One region of the Streptomyces sp. NBC_00203 genome, then DNA from elsewhere that is predicted to be linked to it. Evidence: riboswitches for the same ligand, from Rfam matches in the RefSeq annotation. Region 1 holds a riboswitch; each other region holds the start of a gene.

The links. Region 1 has a riboswitch for cobalamin ahead of OG975_RS17040 (HoxN/HupN/NixA family nickel/cobalt transporter). Riboswitches for the same ligand answer to the same signal wherever they lie in the genome.
Region 2: linked by a shared signal. The riboswitch ahead of OG975_RS14480 (prenyltransferase/squalene oxidase repeat-containing protein) and the one ahead of OG975_RS17040 (HoxN/HupN/NixA family nickel/cobalt transporter) in region 1 are both predicted to bind cobalamin.
Region 3: linked by a shared signal. The riboswitch ahead of OG975_RS11065 (cobalamin biosynthesis protein) and the one ahead of OG975_RS17040 (HoxN/HupN/NixA family nickel/cobalt transporter) in region 1 are both predicted to bind cobalamin.
Region 4: linked by a shared signal. The riboswitch ahead of OG975_RS04570 (CbtB-domain containing protein) and the one ahead of OG975_RS17040 (HoxN/HupN/NixA family nickel/cobalt transporter) in region 1 are both predicted to bind cobalamin.

Annotation. Positions count from the first base shown of each region.
Region 1 covers NZ_CP108126.1:3,776,746-3,784,414, reverse strand. The annotation lists gene OG975_RS17050 (hypothetical protein) at 1-234, shown strand, start outside; gene OG975_RS17045 (YcnI family protein) at 265-1,032, shown strand; gene OG975_RS17040 (HoxN/HupN/NixA family nickel/cobalt transporter) at 1,061-2,164, opposite strand; cobalamin riboswitch at 2,192-2,419, opposite strand; gene OG975_RS17035 (hypothetical protein) at 2,444-2,602, opposite strand; gene OG975_RS17030 (winged helix-turn-helix domain-containing protein) at 2,597-2,956, shown strand; gene OG975_RS17025 (Cys-Gln thioester bond-forming surface protein) at 3,128-4,516, opposite strand; gene OG975_RS17020 (single-stranded DNA-binding protein) at 4,797-5,267, opposite strand; gene OG975_RS17015 (GTPase) at 5,451-7,196, opposite strand; gene OG975_RS17010 (dynamin family protein) at 7,499-7,669, opposite strand, start outside.
Region 2 covers NZ_CP108126.1:3,181,094-3,188,762, reverse strand. The annotation lists gene OG975_RS14495 (ABC transporter ATP-binding protein) at 1-1,523, opposite strand, end outside; gene OG975_RS14490 (energy-coupling factor transporter transmembrane component T) at 1,520-2,815, opposite strand; partial or broken gene OG975_RS14485 (SCO2322 family protein) at 2,832-3,514, opposite strand; gene OG975_RS14480 (prenyltransferase/squalene oxidase repeat-containing protein) at 3,544-4,794, opposite strand; cobalamin riboswitch at 4,900-5,050, opposite strand; gene OG975_RS14475 (phosphotransferase family protein) at 5,133-5,792, shown strand; gene OG975_RS14470 (PP2C family protein-serine/threonine phosphatase) at 5,886-7,115, opposite strand; gene OG975_RS14465 (ATP-binding protein) at 7,302-7,669, shown strand, end outside.
Region 3 covers NZ_CP108126.1:2,389,015-2,396,683, reverse strand. The annotation lists gene OG975_RS11070 (cobyric acid synthase) at 1-1,408, opposite strand, end outside; gene OG975_RS11065 (cobalamin biosynthesis protein) at 1,405-2,361, opposite strand; cobalamin riboswitch at 2,480-2,621, opposite strand; gene OG975_RS11060 (hypothetical protein) at 2,910-3,125, opposite strand; gene OG975_RS11055 (anion permease) at 3,146-4,387, opposite strand; gene OG975_RS11050 (lysozyme) at 4,566-5,315, opposite strand; gene OG975_RS11045 (class II aldolase/adducin family protein) at 5,512-6,243, shown strand; gene OG975_RS11040 (alpha/beta fold hydrolase) at 6,666-7,669, shown strand, end outside.
Region 4 covers NZ_CP108126.1:944,323-951,991, forward strand. The annotation lists gene OG975_RS04545 (multicopper oxidase family protein) at 1-316, opposite strand, end outside; gene OG975_RS04550 (hypothetical protein) at 313-762, opposite strand; gene OG975_RS04555 (alpha/beta fold hydrolase) at 866-1,798, shown strand; gene OG975_RS04560 (TetR/AcrR family transcriptional regulator C-terminal domain-containing protein) at 1,795-2,448, shown strand; gene OG975_RS04565 (CbtA family protein) at 2,500-3,264, opposite strand; gene OG975_RS04570 (CbtB-domain containing protein) at 3,290-3,511, opposite strand; cobalamin riboswitch at 3,548-3,712, opposite strand; gene OG975_RS04575 (histidine phosphatase family protein) at 3,813-4,391, shown strand; gene OG975_RS04580 (nuclear transport factor 2 family protein) at 4,420-4,812, opposite strand; gene OG975_RS04585 (type 1 glutamine amidotransferase domain-containing protein) at 5,090-5,785, shown strand; gene OG975_RS04590 (TetR/AcrR family transcriptional regulator) at 5,788-6,357, shown strand; partial or broken gene OG975_RS04595 (CapA family protein) at 6,423-7,551, shown strand; gene OG975_RS04600 (phosphoribosyltransferase family protein) at 7,606-7,669, shown strand, end outside.

The DNA of each region.
Region 1 (7,669 bases):
ACCTGGTGGCTGCGGCGCGGCGAAGCCGCGCTGTGGTCCCTGCTGCGGCGGGCCGTGGCACTCGTACCGGGGCTCGCGGCGTGGTGGCGGGTACGGACGGGACCGTCTCACACACGGGCCCGCCGGGACGTCGTATCCCGGAATCACGTGGCGCCGCGGCCACTTCGGCAGCTGTTGCTGCGGCACGCCGTCTCCCGTCGGGGACCGCCGGCAGGGCTCGCCTCCATGCCCTGACCGCATCCACACTCGTACGGAGTTCCCCTGATGTCCCCGATCCGCACCACCCTGCGCCGAGCCGGCCTTGTCGCCGCCCTCACCACGGTCGGAGTCCTGACCGCCGCGGGCGCGGCCTTCGCGCATGTGACGGTCCACCCCGAGAGCTACGCCAAGGGCGCCACGGACGGAGTCCTGACCTTCCGCGTCCCCAACGAGGAGGACACCGCCAGCACCACCAAGGTGCAGGTCTTCCTGCCCACCGACCATCCGGTCCTGGGCGTCCTGGTCACGCCCCAGGCGGGCTGGACCGCGAAGGTGACGACCACCAAGCTCAAGACGCCCATCAAGACGGACGACGGCACCATCACCGACGCCGTCTCCGAGATCACCTGGACCGGCGGCAGGATCCGCCACGGCGAGTACCAGGACTTCGACGTCGCCTTCGGTCAGCTCCCGGACAACACCGACGAGTTGAGCTTCAAGACGCTGCAGACCTACTCGGACGGCAATGTCGCCCGCTGGATCGAGGAGACGCCGAAGGGCGGCGAGGAGCCGGAGAACCCGGCGCCGGTGCTCACGCTTACCGCCAAGGATGCGGGGGAGGACGGTTCCGACGAGGCTTCCACCTCGGACTCGTCGTCGGGCTCGGGTACGGCGTCCCGTTCGGGCTCGTCTCCGGCTGCCGCGGCCAAGAGCTCGGCGTCGAGCAGCGACTCGACGGCCCGGGGTCTGGGCATCGCCGGACTGATCGTCGGCGTCCTCGGTCTGGCCGCGGCCGGATTCGCCCTCGCTCGCGGCCGTAGCGCCCGCTCCTAGCCGATACGCGGCTGCCGCCCCGCCGGTCTCAACTCCCGCCGGCGGGGCGGACTGCCCACCGCTGCTCGACCTTGGCCAGCCGCCAGTACGCCACGGCCGCGGCCCAGACGACCACGAACAGGCCGACGATGATGTAGCCGACGTTGTCCATGTCGAGCCCCGCGATCCAGCCGGTCACCGCGTCGCGCAGGTCGAGCTTGTCGTGCAGCACGCCCACCAGCTCGATCGTGCCGATGAAGAAGGCCACCGCGATGGACAGGCCAGTGATGGTGAGGTTGTAGAAGACCTTGCGTACCGGGTTGGAGAAGGCCCACTGGTAGGCGAAGTTCATGAACGTGCCGTCCAGCGTGTCGAACAGGCTCATCCCCGCCGCGAACAGCAGCGGCAGGCAGAGGATCGCGTACCAGGGCAGCCCGGCCGCCGCACCGCTGCCCGCCATCACCATCAGCGTGACCTCGGTGGCGGTGTCGAAGCCGAGGCCGAAGAGGAAGCCCAGCGGGAACATCTGCCCGGGCCGCGTGATGGACTTCGTGAAGCGGCCGAGGATCCGGTTCATGAACCCCCGGGAATCCAGGTGCTGTTCGAGCTCGGCCTCGTCGTACGTACCGGCCCGCATCGCCCGGAAGACCCGCAGGATCCCGATGAGCGCGACGAGGTTGAGCGCGGCGATGAGGTAGAGGAACGACCCGGAGATCGTCGTACCCATGACACCGAGCACCTGGTGCGTACTGGACCCCTCGTTCATGATCCGCCCGGCCAGCTGGGTGCCTCCGGCGATGAGCGCGGCGAGGATGACCACCACACTGGAGTGCCCGAGCGCGAACCAGAAGCCCACCGACACCGGCCGCTTGCCGTCGGCCATCAGTTTGCGCGTGGTGTTGTCGATCGCGGCGATGTGGTCCGCGTCGAAGGCGTGCCGCATGCCCAGGGTGTAGGCGGTGACGCCCAGGCCGATGCCGAACGCCTTGGAGCCGACCTCGTAGTGCTCCGGCACCACGAGTAGGAACAGGATGCCGAACGCGACGACGTGCAGCGCCGCGATCACGGCCAGGAGTACACCGGTCCGCACGGTGTCCTCGCGCCGCCAGCGGAAGCCGGCTGCGGATGGGGACGACTGCGTGGGCAGGGTCATGCGGTCACGCTCCAGCACCTCGTGGATCACTTCGTGAGATGCCGCGGCCGGTCTCCTGGCTGACGGGTGCACGCGCCCGGCCCTGCCTTCCCGGCCTCGCGGCCAGTGGCGCCACCCGAAGGCGGCACGGGACGGGAACTCCCCGATCACAGTGGCGAGGGCCGCTCCGGTCTGGGCCCCTGAGGGGCCGTCACCGGTCTTCCCGAACACCACGGCCCGCCAACCGTAGGCGTGGCCGGGGTCTCCTGCAAAGCTGCACAGCTACGCAGGTATTGAAGATCACATACGGCTGCTCGCGCTGGCCGTTCCGGAGACCGAGACGGAGACCGAGGCGAACACGGAGACGGAGACGGAGACGGAGACAAAATGGGAATCGGAGACGGGCGGGGAGACGGCGGCGTGCGTCCCGGGGTCGCCTGCGAAGATGGCCCCATGCATCTCGTCCCCGCCGAGCGGGCCGACCGCCGGACCATCGACGGCCACCGGGTCTGCGACGCCGTCGCCGCCATCGGTGAGCCCGGGCACGTACGCACCTGGGCCGACCGCTTCTCCCTCCTCGCCGACCCGCGTCGCCTCGCCCTGCTCCTGGCCCTCCACCGGGCGGGCCCTCTCGCCGTCTCCGACCTCGCAATCGCGACCGGCATGAACGACGCCGCCGTGTCCCAGGCCCTGCGTCTGCTCCGCACCGCGGGGGTGGTCGAGGGCGACAAGGACGGGCGGGTCGTGCGCTATCGGGTGACCGACGGTCCGACCGCCGAACTGCTCGAACACTGCGCGTCCGGCGCCGGCTGAGCCGCTCCCGGGCGCACCGGGATCGAAAAGGGGATCTGGACAAGGCATCCGGACAGGGCCATCCGGACAAGGGTGCGGCCCCGAACGCCTGGGAGGCGGGCCGGGGCCGCGGGCTCACGGAGTCACCGTGGTGCGGTCACTCACTGTTGAGTTGCCAAGGTGCCGTGTTGCTCAGTCCTGCGTCGGCGCGTTCTTCCTGCGGACGAAGAACACCGCCGCGCCGCCGATCACGACCAGGGCGATGGCCACGCCCGCGATGACCGGGGTCGCGCTGGAGCCGCCGGTCTCGGCGAGGTCGGTGCCCCCGCCGGAGGTGCCGCCCACCGTCGCCGGGCTCGGCTCACTGACCGTCTGGGTCGAGATGTCGTTCGCGCCGCCCTGGGTCTTGCAGTCGAGGACGCCCTTGAACCGCTCGGTGAAGCCGTTCGGACCGTCGATCGTGAAGTCGTACGCCTGGTCCTCCTGCAGCGGAATGGTCACCGTCTGGGACTTGCCCGCAGCGATGGTGTGCTCGACGTCCATCAGCTCGAAGGTGAACGCCTCGTCGCCCTCGTTGGCCGCCGTGATGTCGACGCCGCCCTTGGTGCAGTTCTTCTCGGCGGACAGGGCCGGTATCGCGCCCTTCTCCGCCCAGTTGGCGGTCGCCGCGGCGGAGACCGTCGACTCGCTGGAGCCCGCGAGGATCTGTGTCTGGCTGTGGGTCTCCGAGGTGAAGGCGCGGCCGACCGGCACGGTCGTGGACGCCTGTACGGTCAGCGCGGCCGAACCGTCCGCGCTGTCCTTCGGCACGTCGAAGTAGAGCCGGCTGCCGTCGGTGGCGGAGGTGATCGCCTTGCCGTTCTTGTCGACGATCTTCACCCCACTGGCGGCGGAGTCCGCGGGCGGCGTCACCGTCACACTGCCCGCGTTGGTGTGCACCGTGACGGGGCCGAGCCGCTCGCCGGCGTGACCGGAGACCGCGGCCGGGTCGAGGGTCAGCGAGGCCTGGGGCTCCGCCAGATTCCGCGCGTTCTTCTGCAGATAGTCCGCGAGCTTCTCCGCCTGCGGGTCCACCGCGTCCACGTCGGCGCCGTCCGAGTACCGCCAGATGGCCACCTGAGTGCCGGCCGCCGCGTCCTTCTCGGTGAGGCTGCCGACGCCGGCCTTCTTGGCGAGCGCCGCGAGGTCGTTCACCTGCGGGTAGGAGTTCTGCAGGATCCAGCGGATCCTGCCCGCGTTCTTGTTGCCGTTCAGCGACGTACCGCTCCAGGGGGTCTCCTGGTACTTGGCGTCCCGCTGTGTCGGGTTGTGGATGTCGATGCAGTAGGTCTGCAACATGCCGCCGTTGTCGACGGACATCTCGAACAGCCCCGCGGACACCCAGCTGTCCTCGCCGTTCTCGTGGATGACCGCGGACCCGTATGTCTTGAGGTCACCTATGGTGGCGGTCGCACCGCCCAGGCTCTGCGGGGTCTCGTCGGCGACGGCCGTACCGGCGGTGGCGATCGCCACCGCAGCGACGAGTCCCGACACCAACGTCGCGGCGGCGAGGCGGGCGGCCCCTCGGCTGCGCGCGGACACCGCAGAGAACGCAGAAAACACAGAATTCCCCTTCGCGCAGGACCCGTTGACATGGGGGGACGGTCCCGCCAGCAGAATCAGAAGCCACGTGAGCTATGCCCGGCATCCTAAGGAAGCGGCGCACCAGGTTCCCCGGTCATTCCATCGGATAACCGATCCGACTCGGAATCGTTATCGCTCACACAGCTGTGAGCTGGGCTTATCGACAAACACACAGGGACCGTTCGCAACGCATTCATCGATAAGCCGCAGTTCGGTCAGGTCGTACGTGTCCCTGACATCACGTCACTCCCACCGGCTCGGCCTGCTGTTGGACCGCCGCCTTGCTGTGAGCCCCTGGTTCCGTCTCCCAACTGGGCTCCGGCTGCGGTGCCGGAGCCGGAGCCGTGTCCCCCTTGGCGGCTCGACGGAAGGCGGAGGTGCCGCGCGAGAGATCGTGTCCGATCGCCGCCGCGTCGACGTCCGCCGAGGTCCAGCTCTGGCCGTCGCGCGTCTCCGTGCGTACCTTCAGCCGCCCCTGCACGACCACCGGATCGCCCACCGACAGGGACGCCCCCGCGTTCGTCGCGAGCGCCTTCCTGGCCCACACCGTGAAGAAGTTGGTGTGTCCGTCGGTCCACTCGTTCTTCTCGCGATCCCAGTAGCGCGATGTCACGGCCAGCCGAAACCTCGTCGACGCTCCAGTCGACAGCTCCCGGTACACCGGCTGCGTCGCGACGTTCCCCACCACGCACACCATCGTCTCGTTCATCCCGAACCCCTCTCCCGTACGAATGCGTCTGTCGCGGCGACCGCGTGCGCTGTGTCGTGCGCTGCGATCGCCGCGAGATCAGACTGCCTCCGTCGGGCCGAGCCCGCTGAGCGCTGTGGACCACCGGCCGGTTGTGGAAAACCCTGTCACCCGACGGGGTGAGGCCGCACAGCTTCGCCGGGGTTAACCCACAGGTGCCGACGCCGCCCCCGTAACCTTCCCGTACTGCTCCCGCACCTCCCGGTACCGCAGCAGTTCCGCGGCCACGGGATCCAGCACGCGTGCCCTCCCGCACCCGGCGGCGGCCTCGCGCAGCCGTCGTTCCGCTTCGAGGCCGTAGCGCCGGGCGGGCCCGCGCGCCGCCATCCTGCTGCTCCACTCGACGGCCGGACCGCCGATGATGCCCGCGACCATCAGCAGTACCGGCACCCCGAGATTCGGCGCCGTGACCCCGATGATTTGCCCCAGCAGCCAGAGCCCGCCGATGACTTGGACGATCGTCATCAAGGCCTGCGCCAGCACGGCGACCGGCCACCAGCCGGGCCGCGGCGGACGCCCCACCGGGGTCACGGCGCGGGCCGCCATCTCGTCCAGCGCCTCGGGCAGCCCCTGCGCCCCGCGTACGGCCGCCTCGCGCACCGCCTGCGCCCAGGGCGCGGGGAGCCCGTACACCGCCCGGTTCACGACCAGCCGTACGGCCTGCTCGACGCGCTGGCGTGCCGTGGCCTCCTCGTCCGCGGGGGCACGGACGGGCAGGCGTCCGGTCGGGGGTTCGCGGCGGTCCTGGTACCAGCGCCACAGCCGCAGCCAGGGCGTCCCGCACGCGCGGTTGGCATTGCGGCGCCATGCGCGCTCGGACGCCTCGCCGGCCGCGACCGCACCCACCGCGTCCGCGAGCCGGGCCGCGAACTCGTCGCGCGCCTCCTCGCTGAGTCCGACGCGCCGCCCGGTCGCGTAGACGGGCCGCAGCCGTGCGGCCGCCGCGTCCACGTCGGCGGAGATCCGGCGCGCCGCGGCACCGCGCTCGGCCACGAACTGGCCGAGCGACTCTCGCAGTTCGCCGACGCCGTCCCCGGTGAGCGCGGACAGCGCGAGCACGGTCGCGCCCGGTTCGCCGTACTCGCCGAGCGCGATCCCGTCCTCGTCGAGCAGCCGCCGCAGATCGTCGAGGACCTGGTCGGCGGCCTCCCCGGGCAGCCGGTCCACCTGATTGAGGACCACGAAGGTGACCTCCGCGTGCCCGGCCATGGGCCGCAGATAGCGCTCATGGAGCACGGCGTCGGCGTACTTCTCCGGATCCACGACCCAGATGACCGCGTCGACGAGGGCCAGGATGCGGTCCACCTGTTCGCGGTGCTGGACGGCCGCGGAGTCGTGGTCGGGCAGGTCGATCAGGACGAGGCCGCGCAGCTGCGCCTCCGCCTCCGCGCTCTGCAGAGGGCGTCTGCGCAGCCGCCCGGGGATGCCGAGCCGGTCGATGAGCGTCGCCGCGCCGTCGCTCCAACTGCATGCGATGGGCGCCGCGGTGGTCGGCCTGCGGACACCGGTCTCCGAAATGGCCACGCCGGCGAGCGCGTTGAAGAGCTGCGACTTGCCGCTTCCCGTGGCCCCGGCGATGGCGACGACGGTGTGCTGCCCGGAGTGCTTGCGGCGCGCCGCCGCCTCGTCGAGGACCCGGCCCGCCTCGGCGAGCGTCCCGCTGTCGAGCCGGGTGCGGGAGAGGCCCACCAGCTCGCGGAGCGCGTCCAGGCGTGAGCGCAGCGGTCCGTCGTACGCGAGAGGGGCCGGCGGTTCCTGGACGGCGGTCCTGGTCTCCACCACCGGCGCCTCGTGCCCGGTGGCCGTCTCGGAGACGCGCCGCGCGATGAGCCCGTCGTCCCAGACGGGTCCGCCGTCCGTACCCGCGGCCGTGTCGTCGCCGTGCTTCACGCGCGCGTGCCCGTCGCCGGAGCGGGCGTTCTCGGGGAGCCCCTTTTCGGAGGGCTCACTGTCCCCGGCGCTCTCCGGGGTCCGGTCCTCGGGAGCCGCCTCTTCGGGGAGGCCGTTTTCGAAGGCGCCCTCTCCGGGGAGGCGGGTTTCGAGAGTGTCCTCTTCGGGCGTGCTCTTTTCGAAGGTGTCCTCTTCGGAGGTGCCCTCTTCGGAGCAGGCGTCGTCGGACGAGTCGTCTTCGGGGTGGTCGTCTTCGGGACGGTCGGCGTGATCCGTGTGGTCAGTGACGGCAGTCACCGCGGTCACCTCTCCTTCTGCAGTACGGACAGCGCGGCGATGAGTTCGGCCTGGGGTTCTGGATGGACGTCGAGCGCGTCGAGGGGCGCGAGACGGCGTTCGCGCTCCGTGTTCAGGGCCTTGTCGAGGAAGTCCGTGAGCAGCCGCCCGCCCCGGTCGCGCAGCCGCAGCGCCCC
Region 2 (7,669 bases), 600 kb from region 1:
TGACCCCCGGCGGCCAGGTCGCGCAGGACCGTGACCAGCCGGGCCTTCGCCGCGTAGTCGAGGCCGCGGGTCGGTTCGTCGAGGAGCAGCAGCGGGGGGCGGGCCGTCAGGACGACGGCCAGCGCGAGCGCCAGCCGCTGCCCCTCCGACAGGTCCCGGGGGTGTGTCCCGTCACCGATCCCGGGCAGCAGCTCGGACACCAGCTCCCGGCAGGTCCCGGCCGCCGCCCCGGCATCCCGGTCGGCCGCCGCGCACTCGGCGGCCACCGTGTCCGCGTACAGCAGATCCCGTGGTTCCTGCGGTACGAGGCCCACGCGTCGTACGAGTTCCGGGGGCGCCGTCCGGTGCGGTACGGCGCCGCCGACCCGTACCGATCCGGCGGCGGGCTCGACCAGCCCGACCAGGGCGCCGAGCAGGGTGGATTTTCCGGCTCCGTTCCGGCCCATCAGCGCGATCGTCTCGCCGGGGGCGACGGTGAGGTCGATCCGGCGGAGCGCCTCGACCGGGCCGCGCCGCACGGCGAGGGAGGTGACCTCGGCCGTGTGAGGTGCGGGTGCCTGGGAGGTGGTGTCGGGGGTGCGCTTGCGGAGGAGGCGGGCGAGGGGGGAGGCGGGGCGTGAGAGTACGGGGGGTGAGGGGGGTACTGGGGGTGACGGGGGTTCGGGGAGAGAAGGAGGGGTCGGAGAGGCGGGGGCTTCCCGTGCTGCCTCGGCCAAACGGTCCCGCAGCGTGCCCGCCCTTCGCCGTGCGTCGCGCACCGTGAGCGGGAGTGGGGACCAGCCGGCCAGGCGGCCCAGGCCGACCACCGGGGGGTACACCGGGGAGACGGACATGATCTCGGACGGGGTGCCGAGGGTCGGCGCGGCTCCCGGGGAAGGCAGGAGGGCGACCTGGTCGGCGTACTGGATGACGCGTTCCAGGCGGTGCTCGGCCATGAGGACGGTGGTGCCGAGGTCGTGGACGAGGCGTTGGAGGATGGCGAGGACCTCCTCCGCGGCGGCCGGGTCCAGGGCCGACGTGGGCTCGTCGAGGACCAGGACCTTGGGGTGCGGGGTCAGGACCGAGCCGATGGCCACGCGCTGCTGCTGGCCGCCGGACAGGGTCGCGATCGGGCGGTCGCGGAGATCCGCCAGGCCCAGCAGGTCCAGGGTTTCCTCCACACGGCGGCGCATCACGTCCGGCGCGAGGCCCAACGACTCCATGCCGTACGCGAGTTCGTCCTCCACCGTGTCCGTCACGAAGTGGGACAGCGGGTCCTGGCCCACCGTGCCCACCACGTCGGCGAGTTCGCGCGGCTTGTGGGTGCGGGTGTCGCGTCCGGCGACCGTGACCCGGCCGCGGAGTGTGCCGCCGGTGAAGTGCGGGACGAGTCCGCTCACCGCGCCGAGGACGGTCGACTTGCCGACGCCCGACGGGCCGACCAGGAGGACCAGTTCACCCTCCGGGACCTCGAAGTCCACGCCCTGGACGGTGGGTTCGGCCGCTCCGTCGTACGTCACGGAGACATCCTCGAAGCGGATCATGAGGGCTCCTTAAGGGGTGAGGGGTGCGCGGGGGTCCGGGGTCGCTGCGGCGCCGGGGCTACGAAGGCGGGGAGGAGGCCGAGGAGGATCGCCGCCGCGGGCCAGAGCGGGAGGGTGGGGGCCACGAGCGGGACGACGCCGGGGCGCAGCGCGACGGGGTCGTACGAGGCGGCGGCCACCATCAGCGACGCCACGGCCACGCCCGAGCCCGCCACCAGCCAGGCCCGTGCGCCCCACGCGTCCGGGCGGTACCGCGTCCGCAGTGAGCGCCGGCCGCCGAGCCACAGGCCGCCGAGCGCCGCGGCCAGCCCGGCCAGCAGCACGGGCAGGCCGTAGCTGCCGCCCTCCTCGGTCAGCAGTCCGTACGTGCCCGCGCAGACGCCGAGCAGGCCGCCCAGCGTCAGTACGGCGGTGGTGCGGCGGACGGTGGGCAGGACCTCGGCCGTGCGGCCGTAGCCGCGCGCGTCCATCGCCGCCGCGAGGGCGACCGAGCGCTCCAACGCGCCCTCCAGGACCGGGAGTCCGACGTGCAGCAGGCCGCGCAGGCCCTTGTCCGGGCGGCCGCGCAGGCGCCGTGCGGCACGCAGGCGCTGGACGTCCGCGATCAGGTTCGGGGCGAAGGTCAGCGCGACGACCACCGCCACGCCTGCCTCGTACAGCGCGCCGGGGAGTGACTTCAGCAGACGGGCCGGGTTGGCGAGGGCGTTCGCCGCGCCTACGCAGATCAGGAGCGTGGCCAGTTTCAGGCCGTCGTACAGAGCGAAGACGAGGCCTTCGGCGGTGACGCGGCTGCCGATGCGGATGCCTTGGGCCCAGTGGGGGAGAGGGGCTTCCGGGAGCGTGACGATGACGTGGGTGCCGGGGATTGGGGAGCCGAGGAAGACGGCGAAGGCCAGGCGGATGGCCAGGACGGTGACGCCGAGTTTCACGAAGGCGGTGTAGGAGTGGGCCCAGGGGGCGGTGGTCCGGCGGGCGGCCACCACGTAGCCGGCTACGCCGATGAGGAGGGCTAGGAGGAGGGGGTTCGTGGTGCGGGAGGCGGCTGTTCCCAGGCCCAGGGCCCAGATCCACCAGGCGCCGGGGTGGAGGGAGTTGGTGCGGGTTGCCTCCGGCGTGCGGGTGCGGGTGCGGGTGCGGGTGCGGCGGTGCGGTGGGCGTTGGGCTGGGACGGCACCCGGCGTTGGTGGCTGTGCCCACCCGTCCCGCCCTGCGGGACGATTGCCCACAGCAGCAGCGGGAGGCGGCGTCGGCGTCGGCGTCAAGGCTGGGCGGTCGGGGTCGGCCGGTGTCATTGGGGTCACCCCTGCCTCAGCGCCGGTTGCGGCGGGCCTGCCAGATTGCTGCGGCGCCCAGGAGGGCTACCGCCGCCGCACCTGCCAGCAGGCCTACTGATGGGCCGTGGTGGGCCGGCTTGGTCTGGTGGGGGTGGGCGGTGGCATTCGTCGGCTTGGTCACCTGGTCGCCGCAGCCTGTCTGGGGGTAGCCGGCAATGGCGCACAGGAGGGCGTTGGTGTCGTAGCGGAGGGGCTTCGCGACCGAGGCCAGGGCTTCGGCCGTGGTCGCGTCCGAGGGGACGCTCGCGCAGGCCGTGCGCGGGCGTCCGAGGGGACGCTCGCGCAGGCCGTGCGCGGGGTGGGCGGGGTTTCGCCGGACGGTGCGTCCGTGGGCGTACCGAAGTCGATGACCAGGGCCACGCGCTTCTTGCCCTGCTGGGCGGGCGTCTTGGCGCAGATCGAGGCGAAGTCCCGGTTTCCGCGCGGCTGTACGGCGTGCTGGGAGTCCTCGCTGATCGCGAAGCGGAAGCCCTCGACGTCGCCGTCGGACGGCCGCGCGGTGGACGGGCCCTGGGTGGCGTACGTCCACTTCCCGCCGGTCAGGTCCCAGAAGGACCAGTAGCGGTAGCCGACCGCCTGGGCCTGCCCCGCCCCGCCGAGTACGAGGAGCAGCAGGGCCAAGGCAAGACTCAGGGTCACGGCACGACTCGGAGCCAGGGCCGGCGCGGGCGTCCGACGGCGGCGTATCACAGCTGCTGCTTCTTGTTGCGGCCGCTGATCAGGAAGCCGATGCCGATGCCCGCGACGAGACCGACGCCGACGATCCACCAGACGCCGAGTCCCTTGTCGTCGTCCTTCTTCTTCTCGTCCTTCTTCTCGTCGCTCGCGGCGGCCGAGTGGTCGGACGCGTCCGTCGCCGGACCGGTCGCGCCGAGCTGCTTGACGAGGTCCGCGCCGCCGAAGTCGCGCGGGTCGGTGCCGGTGGCGTGGGCGGCGAAGATCAGCTGGGCGTACGCGGCCGGTCCGGCCTTCGCCGCCCAGGCGCCGTAGTTCTTCTCCAGCCAGGCGAGGGGCTTCTGGGTGTCCTCGGTCCAGCCGTCGGAGGCGAGCGCGACGACCGCGTCGGCGGTGTTTCCGTAGTCGGGCTGGTCCTTGGCGCCGGGCATCGCCGACTTCAGGTACGGGGTGCCGTTGAGGGCGTTGGAGAGGTAGGAGGCGCCGTTGCGGGCAGCCTCCGCCGGCGTGAGCTTCTCCGTGGCGCCGCACACATAACCGGACGTCGAGGTCTTCCCGTGCGTCGTCACGAACCCCTTGCCGAGGGAGCCGAGGACCGCGGCCGCCGTGGCGTCCGCGTTCGCCGCCAGCTTGCCCTTCTTGTCGGGCTGGAACGCGAACCCGCCGCCGCTGCCCTCGCCCTCGCACGCGATGGACAGCGTCACGAGTGCGTCGTACGGCGACTTGCCGCCCTGGGAGACGTTCGCGGGCTTCTCCCCGGCCGCCGCGAGCGCGCCGATCACCACGGACGTCGAGTTGGCGTCGCTGGCCCCGCCCGCGACGTACCCCCAGCCGCCGTCCTTGTTCTGCACGGACTTCAGCCATGCCACGGCCTTGCCCGTCTCGGTGTCGTGCCCGCCGAGTGCGGCCAGGGCCTGCACGGCGGCGGCCGTGTTGTTCGTGTCGACCATCGTCTTGGCGTCGCACTTCGCGGTCGCGTCGGCGCGGTACGGCGCGAACGCCCCGCTCGCACACTGCTGCCCGGTCAGCCAGTCGACGGCCTTCGCCGCGGGCTTGACGCCCACGGTGTCCTGGGCGAGCAGCGCGAGTGACTGCCGCCAGACACCGTCGTAGGTGGGGTCGGTGGAGCCGTACAGGCCCGACGGGATCGCCTGGGACGCGGAGGGGGACGGGGACGAGTCCGCCGCGAGGGCGGCCGGTGCGAAGGCCGTGCCGATCACGGCGGTGGCGGCCAGTACCGCGGCGCTGCGGCGAACAATCATGACTCTCCCCTGGGGAGCCGGGCAGCACCGGGCGCAGACTTGGCCCGAGCGGCTCCGGCTCCGTATACCTCGACGGTGCCGGCCGTCGGCGGGCTGCCGACGGCACGAGCCGGTCACGTCCCGGGCGAGGCGATCCGGCTCACCACCTGGCAGGTGATTCACGGTTGCGGGTCAGCGCCGGATTTGCACCGGCTTCCCCCCGTACGGGTGTGATGACGACGCGCTCACTCTACCGGCCCGTAGGGAAGCCCCTGAGAGCCGCCTGTGAGGCCGGGTGTGCGTACGGCTAGGTTCGGCGCATGCGAACAGGGCGGGGAACAGGGCGGGGAGCGGGACGTATGGGGAAACTGCTCGGCTCGGGGCGTTCCGCGGACGTCTACGAGATCGACGAGGCGTGGGTCCTGCGCCGGGACCGCGAAGGATGGGGCGACGCCACCGCCGAGGCCGCGGTCATGGAACACGTACGAGGGCACGGCTATCCGGTGCCGGGCGTGCGGGCGGCGACCCGGACCGACCTGGTGATGGAGCGGCTGTCCGGGCCGACCATGCTGGAGGCGTTCGGCGCGGGACTGTTCTCCGCCGAGGAGGCCGGCCTCACCCTCGCCCGGCTGCTGCGCACCCTGCACGCCGTGCCCGCCCGGGTCTCCGCCGACCCCGCCGTCCGCGTCCTGCACCTGGACCTGCACCCCGACAACGTGATGCTCACCCCGGACGGCCCGAAGGTCATCGACTGGGCCAACGCCGAGGAGGGCCCGCCCGGCCTGGACTGGGGTACGTCCGCCGTGATCCTCGCCCAGGTGGCCGTCGGGGACGAGCCACACGCGGAGGTGGCGCACGAGACGCTCGCCGCGATGCTCGACGGCAACGCGGCGTACATGACGGAGGACGGGCTGGCGGAGGCGAGGGCCCGGCGCGCCGTCAATCCGACCATGAGCGTGCGCGAGGTCCAACTCCTGGGCGACGCCGAGGAACTGATCCGTACGCTGCTGCACTCCTAGGCTGCTTCGGCTTCACGGAGCAGGAGCAGGAGCAGGAGCAGGAGCAGGAGCAGGAGCAGAGCAGATCAGAGCAGAGCAGAGCAGAGCTGTGCTTCACGGCACGCGTACCGGCACGGTCGTCTCCACCGGCTGGCACAGGACCAGGGCGAGGTCGTCGGCGAGTGCTGTGCCGGTGTGGTTGATCAGGCGGGTGTACAGGGCGTGCAGGGCCTCGTCGGGGAGGGGTTCGCGCAGGGCGAGCGCGGCCTCGCCGAGGAGGGGGAAGGGGGCGCCCTCCGGGTCGCGGGCCTCGGTCAGGCCGTCGGTGTAGAGGAGGAGCCGGTCGCCGGGCTGGAGTCGTACGCGGTACTGGCGCGGGACGGGGCGCAGTCCCAACGGGGGCGTGGGAACCAGGGGTTCGAGGAGTTCGATGCGGTGGCCGGAGCGCAGTGGTGCCGGGTGGCCGCAGTTGACCAGCCGGACCTCGCCGGGCGCGAACTCGGCGAGCACGGCGGTGACGAAGTCCTCGGGGCCCAGCTCCGGGGTGAGGCGAGCGTCGAGACTGCCGACGAGGGTCGTCAAGTCGGGTGCCGTGTAGGCGAGTTCGCGGAAGCCGGCGATGGTGTCGGCGGTCAGCCGGAGGGCGTCGAGGCCGTGACCGCGTACGTCGCCGACGAGCACGCGCAGCCCGTACGGTGTCACCGCCACGTCGTACAGGTCGCCGCCGACCGTCGACTCGCGGGCGGCGCAGTGGTAGCGGGTGGACACCTGAGTGCCGCCCAGGGTGCGGGAGATGGGCCGCAGGATCGCCTCCTGGGTGATCCGGGCGACCTCGCGGGCCTGGGCGAGTGCCGCGACGAGCCGCTCGCGCTGCCGGGCCGCGTACACGGTGAGCGCGCAGCCCAGCAGTAGCCCGCTCCAGTGGACGCCGAACGCGAAGGTCCGCACGGTGCCGTCACCGAGCCCCATCGCGAGGCCCAGTACCGCGGACCAGCAGCAGACCAGGACGGTGTGCCGGACGCCCAGCCTGACGCAGGCCAGCAGCGGGCCGATGAGCAGCAGCATGATGAGCGGCGGCACCCGGTCGAAGAGCAGATCCGGCACAGCGATCGCCAGACAGGCCACCAGCGGCACCAGCACCAGCACAGGCAGCGCCGGCACCGGCCACCGCACCTGCCTCCCGGCACCCGCGGTCAGGTTGTCTCCGCGGCTGCTCGCGGTCAGGTCGCCCTCGCGGCTGCTCGCGGTCGGATCGTCCCCGCGGCTGCTCGCGATCAGGTCATTCCCACGGCTGCCCGCCGTCGGGTCGCTCCCACCGTCACCGCCTCCGCCCCTGGCGGCCATCCGTTCCCCCTGCTCCCTCTCGCCCATCACCCGACAATCTCCGAATTTCGCCCTCCCCACCGTCACCAACAGGGAGTTGATCGCATCTCGTCGAAAGGTGCCCGGAAGTGACGGGGTGCTGCGGCCTTTCTGTCCGAGTTGCCGGAGCGGGCAACGCGGAAGCGTGATCCGGTCAGACTGGTCGGTGTGTCCGACAAGACGACCGCTGGACGGCCCGGCAATCTGCCCCCGGAGACACGAAGTTTCGTCGGGCGGCGGAATGAACTCGGCTGGTTGGACGAGGAGTTGGATCCCGGGGTCGGGATCGACCGGCTGGTGAGTCTCGTCGGGGTCGGTGGGGTCGGCAAGACCCGGCTCGCCCTGCGGGCCGCGGGCCGGGTCCGGGACGCGTACCCCGATGGCGTGTGGCTGGTGGAGCTCTCCCCGCTGCACACCGCCGGCCTGGTCGGCCTGGCCGTCGTCGAGGCGCTGCGGCTCGCGGACCAGTCGACGGGTCCGGTCACCGAGGTGGTCGCCGAATGGGCCAAGGGCAAGCGGCTGTTGCTGGTCCTCGA
Region 3 (7,669 bases), 1.4 Mb from region 1:
CGCGCAGCGCCGCGAACGACGTGTCGGCGGCCGGCACGAAACGGCGGCCCGCGGCGGCCGCCACCTCGCGCAGAAAGGCACGCCGGAACCCGTCCGACTCCAGCGAGCCGTGCCAGTGCGTGCCCCAGACGGCGCCGACCCGGCACCCGTCCAAGAAGGGTTCGCCGCCGTTGACGTCGGCGACACCATGATGGATCTCGTACCCCTCGACGTACTCGCTGAGCGCCTCGCCGACCGGCCGGGTGAGGGTCTTCTCGCGCGCGAACCGCACGCGTACGGGGAGGAGTCCGAGCCCGTCGACCTGACCGGCGCGCGACTCGACCTCGTCCTCGATGTGCTCGCCGAGGACCTGGAAGCCACCGCAGATGCCCAGCACGGGCCGCCCCTCGGCGGCCCGTCGTGCGATCGCGTCCGCGAGTCCGCGCTCCCGCAGCCACTCCAGCGCCTTCACCGTCCCCCGGGTCCCCGGTACGACGACGAGGTCGGCGTCGGCCAGCTCCTCGGCCCGGTCCACGAACCGCACGACGACACCCGGCTCGGCGGCCAGCGCGTCCACGTCCGTGAAGTTGGACATCAGGGGGACCGCGCAGACGGCGACCCGCAGGACGTCCGCGCCGACGGGTTCCGCCACGACGGACTCCCGCACGGCACCCCGCAGCGAGACGCGCAGCCCGTCCTCCTCGTCGATGCCGAGACCGTGCTGGAAGGGGAGGACGCCGTAGGAGCGCCGCCCGGTGAGACCGTGGAGCATGTCGAGCCCCGGCTCCAGCAGGGAGACATCCCCCCTGAACTTGTTGACGAGGAACCCGGCGACGAACTCCTGGTCCTCGCGCGACAGCAGCGCGACCGTCCCGAAGAACGAGGCGAACACGCCCCCGCGGTCGATGTCGCCGACGACGAGCACGGGCAGCCGCGCGTTGCGCGCGATCCCCATGTTCACGATGTCCGTCCGCCGCAGATTGATCTCGGCAGGACTCCCGGCCCCCTCACAGATCACCGCGTCATACGTGCCCCGCAACTCGGCGAGGCAGTCCAGCACGGTCCCCAGAAGGGCCTCCTGGCGCCCGCCGTGATAGCCGCGCGCGGTCATCTCACCCACGGGCTTGCCCATGAGGACGACCTGACTGCTGCGGTCGCTCCCCGGCTTGAGCAGCACGGGATTCATCAGCGCGGTGGGCTCGACGCGCGCGGCCTGCGCCTGCATGGCCTGCGCGCGCCCGATCTCGGCGCCCTCGCGCGTCACGAACGAGTTCAGCGACATGTTCTGCGCCTTGAAGGGCGCGACCTTGACGCCCTGCCGCACCAGCCACCGGCAGATCCCGGCGGTGACGACGCTCTTGCCGGCGTCGGAGGTGGTCCCGGCGACGAGGAGTCCGCCGCCCGTTCCGCCGCTCGCTCCGCCACTCATGAGGTACGCCCCTTCGCGAGAAGTCTCTGGGAGAGCAGTCGCCCGGCGGCACTCACGCCGAGGGCGAGCCAGCTCACACGCCGCGACAGCCGTACGGCCCGCTCGATGTCGTCGACTTGGACGGCGCGCCCGGTGCCGTTGAGTACGGGCCGGTGCTCGACCCGCCCCCCGTACGCGAGAGTCCCGCCGAGCCGCACCCCGAGCGCCCCCGCGAACGAGGCCTCCACAGGCCCGGCGTTGGGGCTCGGATGCTTACGGGCGTCGGCACGCCAGGCGCGTACGGCACCCCGCGGATCACTTCCGGCCGCGCTCGCGAGCACGGCGGTCAGCCGGGCCCCCGGCCACCCGGCCACATCGTCCAGGCGTGCGGAAGCCCACCCGTACCGCCGGTACTTGGGGGACTTGTGCCCGACCATGGCGTCGAGCGTGTTCACGGCACGGAAGGCGACAAGCCCGGGTACGCCGCCCACAGCGCCCCACACCAGCGCCCCCACCACCGCGTCGGAGGTGTTCTCGGCGACGGACTCGACGACGGCCCGAGCGATCCCGTGGGCGTCCAGCGCCTGGGGATCCCGCCCGCACAGATGGGGCAGCCGCTCCCGGGCCACCTCGACATCGCCGGCCGCGAGCGCGTCGCCGATCGCGCGGGCCTCGCGCCCGAGGGAGGTCCCCCCGACGACGGCCCAAGTGGCGGCGGCGGTCAGCGCGATGGAGGCGGTACGAGAGGAACGTACGGAATGGCTCGCGAGCGCCGCCAGCCCTGCGGCACCGCCCACGCACACGGCGGTGTGCAGCGCGCCCCACCCGCGGTGGTCCCGCCACAACACCCGCTCCACGGCTCCCGCGGCCCGCCCGAACGCGGCGACCGGATGCCCCCGGCGAGGGTCGCCGAGCAGCAGGTCGCCGAGGAGGCCGGCGGTGGCGCCGTACGCGAAGACGCGATCGGCACGCATCGGTTCAGCCGACCGTCGGGTCGGGCACGACCGTCGTTCGCATCACTCGCGTCGTTGGCAGGGCACTTGGGCAGCCGCGCATGGCGATATGTCCTCACTCAGGGTGTCCACGCCCTGGTTCGACGAGACCGGCGGTGAGAGTTCCTGGCTCCCGGGGACTTTCTTCCCCGGTGACAGTGGCGGGACCGCGCCGGACTCACACCGGCTTCCTCTCATGCCGCCGTACTTGGCTCGGGCAGTCCACCACGGGGTTGGAAGACCCGTCAACTTGCTGTTGACCTGCGACGGGGGAGTGTGCTGAGACCCACACCGCCACCACCCCGGCCTGCCCGCCGAGACCGACTTGTGCCGAATTCCCCTGTGGGGAGCGGCAGTCCACGGATGCGCTGATGATCACGGAGTGTAGGCATCCGAAATGTCCGCCGACGCGGAAAAAGAACCGCCCCGCTCACCGTCACCAGGAAAGGTGACCGATGAGCAGGGCGGCAAGGGTCGTGCGGTCCTCAGAGAGGAACGTGCGGTGCTCGGACCACGATCGGCCGGATGCTTCAGGCGATGATCAGGGAGATGCCGTACGCCACCGCCGCGGCGCAGGCCGCGAAGCAGACGTACGCGCCCGTGGCCGCCGCGGCGGCCGAACCGCCCTGGGCCGACTCCTTCTTGGAGAGGCCGACGACGCCGAGGGTGAAGAGGCCGACGAGGGCCACGGTCACTCCGAGGCTCACTCCGATGACGGACCCGAGGGCTGCCCAGTCGATGTTCATGCTGTTTCTTCCTTTGGGTCTCAGGCCATGGCCGACGGAGCCGACGGGTTCGCCGCGGTCTCGGCGGGAGCCGGAATGGTGGCCGTGAGGTCATCGGTGAGGCTGCCGGCCGGCGGCGGGGTCACGGCGGCGATGGCCGTGGTCACCACACCGGCGGGCTCCTCGGTCTCGTTGACGTTGGTGGCGTCGACCACCTCGCGGCGCGAGATCCGCCAGATCGCGGCGCTGGAGGCGACCAGGAAGACGGCGACGAGCGCGGTGCCCCAGTCGCCGAGGCCGGTGACCCACTCGGCGCCCGCGCCGACCAGCGCGGCGGCCGGCAGCGTCAGACCCCAGGCGATGAACATCCGGGTGGCGGTGGACCAGCGGACCACGCCGCCCTTGCGGCCGAGGCCGGCGCCCATCACGGAACCGGAGACCGAGTGCGTGGTGGAGAGGGAGAAGCCGATGTGGGAGGAGGCCAGGATGACCGTGGCCGCGCTGGTCTGGGCGGCGAAGCCCTGCTGCGGCTGGAGGTCGGTCAGGCCCTTGCCCATCGTGCGGATGATGCGCCAGCCGCCCAGGTAGGTGCCGAGCGCGATGGCGAGACCGGCGGAGAGGATCACCCAGACCGGCGGATCGGCGTCGGGGGCGATGGCGCCACCGGCGATCAGGGCCAGGGTGATGATGCCCATCGTCTTCTGGGCGTCGTTGGTGCCGTGGGCCAGCGAGACCAGGCCGGCGGAGGCGATCTGGCCGGCGCGGTAGCCCTTCGCGGTGGCCTTGGTGTCGGCGTTCTTGCTGAGCCTGTACGACAGCCGCGTGGCGAGCATCGCGGCTATGCCCGCGACTATGGGGGCCGCGACGGCGGGCAGCAGCACCTTGCCGACCAGGACGTCCCCGTGCACCGCGCCGGTGCCGGCGGAGGCGATGGTGGCGCCGACCAGGCCGCCCATGAGGGCGTGCGAGGAGCTGGACGGGAGGCCGACGAGCCACGTCAGCAGATTCCAGAGGATGGCACCGACAAGCGCCGCGAAGATCACTTCGGGCTGGATGCCGGATTCGTCGACGAGGCCTTTGGAGATCGTGTTGGCGACCTCCACCGAGAGGAAGGCGCCGACAAGGTTGAGCACGGCGGACATGGCCACCGCGACCTTGGGCTTGAGCGCGCCGGTCGAGATGGTGGTGGCCATCGCGTTGGCGGTGTCGTGGAAACCGTTCGTGAAATCGAACACGAGAGCGGTGACGATCACGATTCCGAGGAGGAGCGTGATGTGTTCCATTTACCCAGGCTTCTGTTTGACGTCAGTGGCATGTGGACCGTAGGCAACCTGGGTGAACGGAAGATGAACTGGGGCGGGCGATGGGGTGTCTCAAAGGGTGGACCGCCCCTCCGTTTGTGTCGAAGGGGCGGTCGGCCGGCTCGAACGAAGGCGGAATATCGGGCTCCGAGGGCCGTTTCTAGCCCCGCGCGAGCTTCTTGAGCTGAGTCATGGATCCGTTGAAGAGATTTTGGTCACCCGGCAGGCTGCCGCTGTTGTCGTACTGCCAGAAGGTCCAGTACGACCAGCCGGCGGGCAGTGCGCCCGCGTCCGCCGAGTCGTAGCGGGCGAGCCACAGGGCGTGGTTCGCGGCGAAGGCGCGACTGTTGCCGGTGCAGGTGTTCCACCAGTGCGTGGTCGTGTAGATCACCGGACGGCGGCCGGTCTCCCGCTTGATCTCGTCGCTGAACGCCTTGATCCAGCTCACCATCTTGGCCTTGCTCAGGCCGTAGCACTTGTGCGAGCTGTACGGGTTGTACTCGATGTCCAGCGCGGGCGGCAGCGTCCAGCCGTCCGCGCTCCAGGCGCCGCCGTTGCGCACGAAGTACGCGGCCTGGGTGGCGCCGGACGACTTGTTCGGCACCGCGAAGTGGTAGGCGCCGCGGAGGATGCCCGCGTTGCGTGCGCCGTTGTACTGCTGGCTGAAGTACGGATTGTGGTACGTGTGGGACTCGGTCGCCTTGACGTAGACGAACCGGGCGCCCTTCGCTTTCGCGCTCGACCAGTCGACGTTCTTCTGGTGCGAGGAGACGTCGTGCCCCTTGGGTCTGCTCGCTGCGTCGGCCGGGAGCGCGGCGAGAGCGGTTCCCCCGGCGGTGAGTGCCGCCACGACGCCCGCGGCCGCGAAGCCCCGGGCGCGACGACTTAACGGTTTGTGATCACGGGCCATATTTCCCCCCGGAATGGCGACGTGCACGACAAATCCCCCAGAGGTTACTGGAAGATCATCGAATGCCCGTCGATCGCCAGCCAATCGCCAATAGAGGGGGATGTATGCCCATATGCGACCTTACGGACGCCCGGGTTCCGCCCTAAAGTGCCCTCGCCTGCGGCGCGTTGACGACACTGCCTGGCAGGATCGCGCCATGGCTGAGCAGCGGCGGGACGCACGGGACATGCGGGGGGACGCACAGGTTGCGCTCGGGCGGGGCGAGTTGGACGGGAGGGGCGTGCGGGACGCGGTGGAGCGGGCGTGGGACGAGCTCGTCGCGACGGCCCGCCGGACGGTGGCCGACGGGCTGGTCGTCGGTACGTCAGGCAATGTGTCGGTACGCGTCGACGACACCGTCCTGGTCACGCCGACGGGAGTGCCGTACGACCGGCTGACGCCGGATGACGCCGTCGGTGTGGATCTCGACGGCCGGCAGGTGCTCGGTTCGCTCCTCCCGACGAGCGAACTGCCGATGCATCTGGCGATCTACCGCGCGACGGACGCGCGCGCCGTCGTCCACACCCACGCGGCGCACGCGACGGCCGTCTCGACGCTCGTCCCCGAGCTCCCGCTGATCCACTACATGGCGGGCGCCCTCGGTGGACCGGTCCGTGTTGCCCCCTATGCGACATACGGCACCCCGGAGTTGGCCGAGAACATGCTCCAGGCCCTCACCCACCGCACCGCCTGCCTCCTCCAGAACCACGGCACCATCGCCTACGGAGCCTCCCTGAACCAGGCCTACGACCGCACGGCCCAGCTGGAGTGGATGTGCCGAGTCTGGCTCCTGTCCTCCTCCCTCCCGGGCCTGACCCCCACGCTGCTGTCCCCGACCCAGGTGCAGGAGGCGGGCCTGCGCCTAGGGGACTACGGCCAGAAGAACTAGCCCGCTACACCGCCTCTGGGCCGACCTGGCCTGGTCCGGCCCTGCCCCGGCCTTCGGCTCCCGCTCCGGCCCGCGGTGCTCCGCCCACTTGGCCCGGCCTGCTCGTGCAGCAGGCCTTCCCCTTGTCTGTTCTCCACCGGGGCGAACATCTCTATCCCGCCGCGACGGCGCTCAGCCGAGACGTAGAGAACCGGCGGTGCCGAACGATCCGGCGCCCCGGAGGTCTCGTGCCGCTGTGCCGACGAGGGTGTCCTGCCACCGCGACGGTGCTCAGCCGAGACGTGCCGACCCCGGCAGTGCCGACCCGACCGTGTCGAACCATCCGTACCGCTGGAAAACACCCGCCCCACCCCCGGCGAAAGACGTCACCCCGCCCCCCGCCCCCGCTGGCCGATAGCGGGCTCCCCCGGGAGACTGAACCCGTGCGCACTGTCAAAGCGACGGCCGCGGCCGTCACCGTAGCCATAGCCGCGGGCATAGCCTCCGTGGCGGCGGGCCGGTTCGCCAGCGACGCCGCGCTGAAGGCGCCGCCCGGCAGACCCCTGCCCACCGAGCCCCGGCTCACCGTGCACGGCACGACGGCGGGCGGGATCACGCTCACCCGGGACCTGGCCTCCCAGCGCCCGGGCACGTACGGCCTCGCCGGCGACGGCTCCCACGCGGTCGTCGGCCCGGTCATGAACGCCACCCCCCACCCCGTCGACACGGTCGTACGCCGCCTGGAACGCGTCACTCACGGAACCCTGAAATCCGGCGACAAGGTGTGGCTCACCCCGAACCTGTACATCGGCAATCCGAGCGCCGCCCTCGGCCTCGAACACGCCGACGTCGACGTCCCCGGCGAACTCGGCGCCCTGCCCGCCTGGTTCGTGCCCGGTGTCCGCGAAACCTGGGTGATCACCGTGCACGGCCTGGGCACCACCCGCGAACATCCGATGAACGTGATGAAGTTCCTGAACCGCCACCACTTCTCCGTACTCGACCTCGCCTACCGCGGCGACCTCGGCGCACCCCGCTCCCAGGACGGCCTCAACCACCTCGGCGAGACCGAGTGGCGCGACCTCGACGCCGCCATCCGGTACGCCGTGCGGTACGGCGCCGAGCAGGTCGTCCTGTACGGCTGGTCCACCGGCGCCACCATGGCCCTGCGCGCCGCCGCGCACTCGGCGCTGCGCGAGCGGATCTCCGGGCTCATCCTGGACTCGCCCGTGCTCAACTGGGAGACCACGCTGCGCGCCCTCGCCACGGCCCGCCGCACCCCCAGCGCCCTTCTGCCCCTCGCCGTCCGCGCCGCCCAGGGCCGCACGGGCCTGCACGGCGACCGCATCGAGAACGCCGCGCACCCCGACCACCTCAAGGTGCCGACCCTGGTGCTGCACGGCCCGGACGACACCATCGCCCCCTGGGGCCCCTCACGCCGCCTCGC
Region 4 (7,669 bases), 2.8 Mb from region 1:
TGACCAGGGTCGGGCCGGGGAAGATTCCGTCGTACCCCCAGATCGGGGTGCGCAGGCCGTCGATGATCTCGGCGGTCGCCTCGCGCTGGGTGATCTCGTACGTGTCCGTGCCGCCGGCCGAGCTGGTGGGTTTCAGCACCGGCGGCACAGTCAGCGGCTTCCGGAACGCCTCGGGCAGCGGGACCTGGCTGCGCAGCAGGGTGCCGGTCGATGTCGTACCGCGGAAGCCGAAGGCCAGCACGGCCGATCCGCCGATGGTCAGGGCGGCGGCTCCGGTGCCCAGCAGCAGGGAGCGCCGGGAGACGCGCCCGCTCACGCGGAGGTCCCGGTGTCGGCGGGCTCACCGGCGTGCCGTACCCGCAGGGCGACCAGGAACGCGCCCGCGATCATCGCGACGCCGAGTGGAATGTGCAGGGACAGCAGCCGGGCGGCCCCCGCACCGTTCTGGGCCTGATTGGCCAGCAGCAGGGTGAGCGCCGCCAGGAACGGCCACAGTCTTCCCTTGCCGTGCCAGCGCAGCAGGGCCGCCGTCACCAGCGAACAGAACAGGAGTACGTCGGTGAAGGTCGCCCCGTACTGGTGCCAGCGCAGCGCGTCGTAGCTGCCCGACATGAACTGGCCGGCCAGCACCGCCTGTCCGAAGTACGCCAGGGCCACGACGTACATCAGCACCGCGTACACGCGCCCGTACGCCCGCCTTCTGCGGGCCCGTCCGTCCGCCGTGGGCGACGTGGTGTTCCCGTCCGCGACTTCCGCGCTCATGACTGGAAATCCCCCATTCGAAAAATTGGTACCTACACCGTAGACTCGAACTACGACGTAGACACAATCACATCGCAAGGCCAGAAGTGAAATGAGAACACAGATGAGCGGTCACGAGTCGACTCGTGAAAAAGTGGGCGCCGCACGCACGGGGACCGTCCTGGTTTCCTGTGCGCGACTGCACACGGAGCGGGTCGGGAGAGGGCCCGCTCTGGTGCTGATTCCGGGCGGTGGCGGCGACGCCGGTGTGTACGAGGACGTCGTACCGCTGCTCGCCGAGCGGTTCACGGTGATCACCTTCGACCGGCGCGGCAACTCGCGCAGCCCGTTCGCCGACCCCTCGGCGCCGGTGGACGTGGCCCGGCAGGCGGACGACGTGATCGCGGTCCTGGACCACTACGGCATCGACCGGGCCCATGTCTTCGGCACCAGCAGCGCCGCGATCATCGTGCTGGAACTGCTGGCACGTCACGCGCAGCGCCTGCTCGGCGCGGTCGCGCACGAGCCGCCGCTCGTGCAGTTGCTGCCCGCGGACAGCCCCGAACGCCTGGCCATCGAGGACATCGAGCGGCTCGGCCGGGAGAAGGGACCGCTGCGGGCGGCGGCGGCTTTCGGAGCGATGACGATGCCCGAGCCGCCACGGATGTTCGTGTCCCCGCGGGGCCAGGCGGTGATCGCCGCGACCTCGCGCTTCCTGCTGGCCACCGGCGGCTCCGTGCGCCGCGTCACCGGACGCGAGCCGGACACCATGTCCCGCATCCTGGGCAACTCCGCCCTGCTGATCGAGCGGGAGCTGCCCGAGTTCTGCTTCGCGTACCAGCCCGATCTCCAGGCTCTGCGGAACGCCGGTATCCCCTGGCGCCTCGCCACGGGCCGCGACAGCGAAGGGCGCCCCTACTACCGTCCCGCTCACGTCCTCGGCGAACTGCTCGGCGTAGCATGCGAGGAGTTCCCCGGAGGCCACACGGTCTACCAGCAGCTTCCGGAGGAATTCACCCAGCGGCTGACCACGATTCTGGACCAACTCTCCTCATGAAGACCGACAAGGGCAGCGCGGCGGACACACGGCCGTCCCCGCGCGTCAGACCGGCGCTGAACCGGACGTACATCGCCGCCGCCGCACTGGCCCTGATCGACGCCAACGGCCTCGGCAACTTCTCGATGCGCAAGCTCGGCGCGGGGCTCGGGGTCGACCCGATGGCGGTGTACCGCTATTTCCGGGACCAGGAGGAGCTGTTCGACGGCATCGCGGAGGCGCTCTTCGACGAGCTCGACGTCGACTCGCTGCCCTGGGACGGCACTTGGCGGGCGGTCGCCGAGCAGTACTGCCTGCGGCTGCGCGACACGCTGCTCCGCCATCCGCAGGCGGTCTCGGTCTTCGCGACCCGTCCGGTGCGCTCGCGTGCGTCGATCGACACGGGCGTACGGATCATCGAGCTGCTTCAGGCCAGGGGCTTCACCCCGACCCACGCCCTGCAGATCGCTCGCTGTCTGCGCGAGTTCACCATCGGGCACGCGCTGAGCCTGGCGGTGGTGCGGCTCGGTTCGCAGAGCCGCAGCAAGAAGCCCGCGCCCGAGTCGCCCGCGTACAACGTCCTCGCCCGCGCGGCCGACGACACGGAGATCGACGAACACTTCGACGTCGGCCTCACGGCGATGCTGGACGGCTTCGAGCGGCTGATCTGAACGAGAAGGGCGGCCCCAGGCCGAGGACCGGGACCGCCCTTCTTCAACCACTCAGTGAGCGACGGGAGTTGCCTCCGCGGCGGGCTCCTTCTCCCGCACGGTGGCCGGTCGTGGAGCCAGTACCCGCTCCGCCAGCACCCCGAAGACGAGACCGAAGGCGGTCCACAGGGTCAGCTGGATGGCCAGGGCCGCGAGGCGGAACTGCCAGAGCAGGCTGGCGGAGAAGTCCTTCGGGACCTCGTTGACGGCCGGCAGGAACGCGTACGCGAGGCCGATGGCGAGGACGAAGAACGCGCCCGCCGCGAGCGTCGCGTTCCAGTTGCCCAGGCGCGGCGCGAGGCGCTTGCCCAGGATGACCGTGGCGACGGCGAGCAGCACGCTGAGCACCATCATCAGGAAGTACAGGGTCGTGCGCCTGCCGATGGTGTCGGGGTCGCCGACGGACGGCGGGTTGGCCGGGTACTTCAGGAACGGCACGACGTAGACGGCGAGCAGGCCCGCCGCCGACAGCAGGAGCGCGCTGGCGCGCGGCCCGAACCGGCCGATCCGGCCCAGCGCGAAGCAGTACGCGAGGGCGGCGATCCCGCCGAACGAGACCCCGTAGACGAGGACACCGGTGGCCAGACCGCCGGTGGACTGCATCGTGCGGGAGACGATCTCCATGCCGTGCTCGTGCGAGTGCGCCTCCTCGTAGGCGATCGCCGAGTCCACGCGCGGCTCACCCAGGAAGTAGGCGACGACCAGGGCGAGCAGGCCCGCGGCGAGACCCGCGAGCATGCCACGCACCAGGAGGTTTCTGACAGTTGCGGAATTCATGAGCTCGTACGTTTCCTCTTCGGCGTCAGTGGCAGGGGAAGCCGAGGAGGTGGCGGGCGTCGTGCACCCACTCGTGCACGTTCTCGCCGGACACGAGGGAGGTGGCGCCCTGTTCGGCGCCGACGAAGTAGAGCAGGACCAGCATCAGGATGCCGAAGAAGACCGCCCAGGGGGCGATCGCGCCGATCGGCAGCTTCGCGGGAACGGCGGTGGGGGTAACGGTCGGCTGAGCGACGGACTGCGCCATGGGGCAGAACCTCCTGGGGAACTCGCGTCCCATCGTGGTGGTGCACAGGACGACGGCCGCGGGTCTGACTTGCTCGACCTTCACCACCCCTGGCGGGAGTGGTTCTTGATGGGCTTACAGTGGCGCGACCGTGCCGGATTTCCACCGGACTTCCGCCGAACCGTCGTCAATATCGACGAGACCGTACCGCGTGGCGGGGATTCGGCCAAGGGCGCATGAGGAGCACGGCGTGCGCCCCTCGCCCGGCCGCGTGGCCGGTTCCCGTACCGCACAAGGGTTTCGCACAGGAAAGTGGATGTGTATGACGAGCCGAGTGATCCTGATCTCAGCGGCGATCAGCGAGGCACTGCGCGAGGCCCGCTTCGACGACGGATGTCCGGTCGATGCCTCGGGGCTGCGGCTCGCGCGGGCGGCCGCGGGCAGTGTTCCGGCCGCGGCCCGGCCGTGGGTCTCCCCCACCGTGCGGTGCCGGGAGACCGCGGGCGCGCTCGGCCTCGACACCCCTGAGGACGCACCGGAGTTGGCGGGGGTGGACGTGGGCCGCTGGCGCGGGGCGACCCTCGACGAGGTGAGCGCGAAGGAGCCGGAGGCGGTGGCACAGTGGCTGGCCGATCCCGGATCCGCGCCGCACGACGGGGAGTCGGTGCGGGCGTTCTGCGACCGGGTGGCGGGCTGGCTGGACACGGCCTCCGAGGTCACCGGGCGAACCGTCGCCGTGGTGGAGCCGGAGGTCGTACGGGCTTTGGTGGTACGGGTGTTGGGGGCGCCGGAGTCGGCCTTCTGGCGCGTCGACGTGCCACCGCTGACCGCCACGGAGTTCAGCGGCCGCGCGGGTCGCTGGAACGTTCGCGCGGGACGCCCGCTCGGGGAGCCGGGCTGACCCGTACGCCATCAGGGCGCGTCGTCCCTCACGCGCCCGCCGCCTCCCGCGAGATCCGCTCGAACTGCGCCCCCATCGCCTCGGAGAGCGCCTGGGCCGCCTTCAGTGGGCGGACCATGACCATGAAGTCGTCGATCCGGCCGTCCTCGTCGAAGTGCAGGAAGTCGCAGCCGGTGAGCTGCTTGTCGCCCACCTTCGCCTCGAAGACCAGCGCGTGGTCCCGGCCGTCGGCGCCGGCGATCTCGCGTACGTACCGGAAGTCGGTGAAGACACGGGAGACGCCGCGCAGGATGGCCGCGGTGATGGCCTTGCCCGGGTAGGGCTTGAAGGCGACGGGGCTGGTGAACACCACGTCCTCGGCCAGCATCTCCTCGATCGCGGCGAAGTCTCCGGCCTCCACGGCCTTGCGGAAGGAATGCATCACGCCCACCTCTTCTACTCAACCAGTTGTCTAGGTGCGGATGACATTAATCGCGTGTGTTCGCGGCGTCCAGCCTCGGGGCAGAGCCGCCCGCCGTATTCCCGGAGTGGCATTGGATTCCCTATGCCTGCAAGCGGGTTCCCTATTGGTCACCTATGTCCGACGCGCATACCGTCGAGCACATCGCCGCCCTGACGATCTGAGCGCAGAACGTCAGGGCGTACGGCCAAGAACGCTCCCCAGGTCCGTCAGGGCCCGCTCCCCCGGAGAACACACCATGTCGAAGATCCTTTTCGTGATGACCGGCGTCGACTACTGGACGCTCGCCGACGGCACCCGGCACCCGACCGGTTTCTGGGCCGAGGAGGCCGTCGCCCCGTACGAGGCCTTCAAGGCCGCGGGTCACGAGGTCGTCGTCGCCACGCCGGGCGGCGTCGTGCCGACCGTGGACCGGGGAAGCCTGGCGCCCGAGGTGAACGGCGGGCAGGAGGGCGCCGACCGGATCGCCGACGCCCTCGCGTCGATCGCCGAGCTCCAGCAGCCGGTCAAGCTGGAGGAAGTGGACCTGGACGACTACGCGGCCGTCTTCTACCCCGGCGGCCACGGCCCGATGGAGGACCTCGCGGTCAACGCCGACTCCGGCCGGCTCCTCACCCTCGCGCTCGACTCGGGCAAGCCGCTCGGTGTGGTGTGCCACGCCCCGGCCGCGCTGCTCGCCGCCACCCGCGAGGACGGCGGCAACGCCTTCGCGGGCTACCGGGTCTCCGGGTTCACCAACGCCGAGGAGACCCAGGCGGGTCTCGCAGGCAAGGCCAAGTGGCTGCTCCAGGACAGGCTCGTCGAGGCGGGCGTCGACTTCCAGGAGGGCGAGCCGTGGGCCCCCAAGGTGGTTGTCGACCGCAACCTGGTCACCGGCCAGAACCCGTCCTCCTCCGCCCCGCTCGCGGCAGAGCTGCTGAAGAAGCTGGCCTGACGATGGCCACCGACCGGCTCGACGAGGTCCTCGACGCCGCCTACGAGTGCCTGACCAGGTACGGCGTACGGCGCACCACGATGGACGACATCGCCTCCACCATGGGCGTGTCCCGGTCAGCGGTCTACCAGTACGTGCGTGGCAAGGACGACGCCTTCCGCCGCCTCGCCGGACGCCTGCACGAGCAGGCGCTCGGCCGGGCCCGGCAGGCGGCCACCGAGGACGCCCCGCACACCGAACGCGTCCGGGGCGTCCTCGCCGCCAAGCTCGACCTGGTGGGCCGACTGGCCGGGGACTCCCCGCACACGGCCGAACTCCTCGACGCGAAGGCCCGGTTGTTCGGTGACATCTGCCACGACTTCACCGGCGAACTGCGCCGCCTCCTGATCACCCTCTTCGCCGAGGCGGACTCCCTGGCCGGCGTCGAGCCCGCCGAGGCCGCCGACATCTGCCTCGCCCTGGTCGTCGGCCTGGAGTCGGCGCCCGAGGGCAGACATCTGCTGCTCCCGGCGACCGACGCCCTGCTCACCGGATTGCTGGGAGCCCCGCTCGGTTCAGGGGGTTTCCGGTAATCCCTGGTCAGGGGTGTGCTCGCGGCCCGGAAGCAATACCCGCCGGACCGGCCTAGCCTGGAGGAATGGGCGGTGACCTCGTCACGCTGTTCCTGGCCGGTGACGTGATGCTCGGCCGCGGAGTCGACCAGATACTTCCGCACCCCGGCGATCCGAAGCTGCCGGAGTCGTACATCAAGGACGCCCGCGCCTATGTGGAGCTGGCCGAGGCGGCGAACGGCATGATTCCCCAGCCGGTCGGCTTCCCCTGGCCGTGGGGCGACGCTCTGGACGTGCTCGACGCGGCGGCGCCCGACGCCCGGATCCTCAACCTGGAGACCGCCGTCACGCGGAACGACGAGATCGCGCCCGCCAAAGAGGTCCACTACCGGATGCACCCGGCCAACCTGCCCGCCCTGGCCGCCGCCCGTCCGCATGTCTGCGCCCTGGCCAACAACCATGTGCTGGACTACGGCCGCCGCGGGCTGGAGGAGACCCTCGATTCCCTGGCGGACGCGGGTCTTCGCTCGGCGGGGGCGGGCCGGGACGCCGAGGAGGCCCAACGTCCCGCGATCGTCCCCGTCGCCGGTGGCCGGCGCGTCCTGGTCCTCTCCGTGGGGATGGCCTCCAGCGGCATACCCCGCGGCTGGGCCGCCACAGCGGAGCGCAGCGGGGTCGACTTCGTCGCCGAGCCGTCGGATGCCGCCGCGGCCGGGATCACCGCCCGGCTGCGCCCGGCCAGGCGGCCCGGCGACATCGTGGTCGTCTCGGTCCACTGGGGCTCCAACTGGGGCTATCTCATCCCGCGTGACCAGGTCCGCTTTCGGCCATGCGCTCATCGACGGCGGCGCGGACGTCGTGCACGGGCACTCCTCGCACCATCCGCGGCCGTTGGAGTCGTACCGGGGAAAGCTCATCACCCACGGCTGCGGCGACCTGATCAACGACTACGAGGGCATCGGCGGCCGCGAGGAGTACCGGGACGACCTCCGGCTGCTGTACTTCGTCACCGTGAACCCGGACGACGGCAGATTCCACGACGTGCGCATCACCCCGATGCGGGCCCGGCGGATGCGGCTGGAGCGCGCGACGGCCGAGGACGCGCGGTGGGTGCGGGACGTTCTGGACCGGATCAGCCGGGCCTACGGCTCACGCGTCGAACGCAGCCCGGACGACACCCTCACCGTCCGGCCGTCCCAGCGGCCGCGGGAGTGAGCGGCACGGACTTCACTCGGGACCCGAGGACCTGACCTCACCCGGAAGGCGACCATGTACTTCACCGACCGAATCGAAGCGGGCCGGCGGCTCGCCGCCCGGCTGCACCATCTCAAGG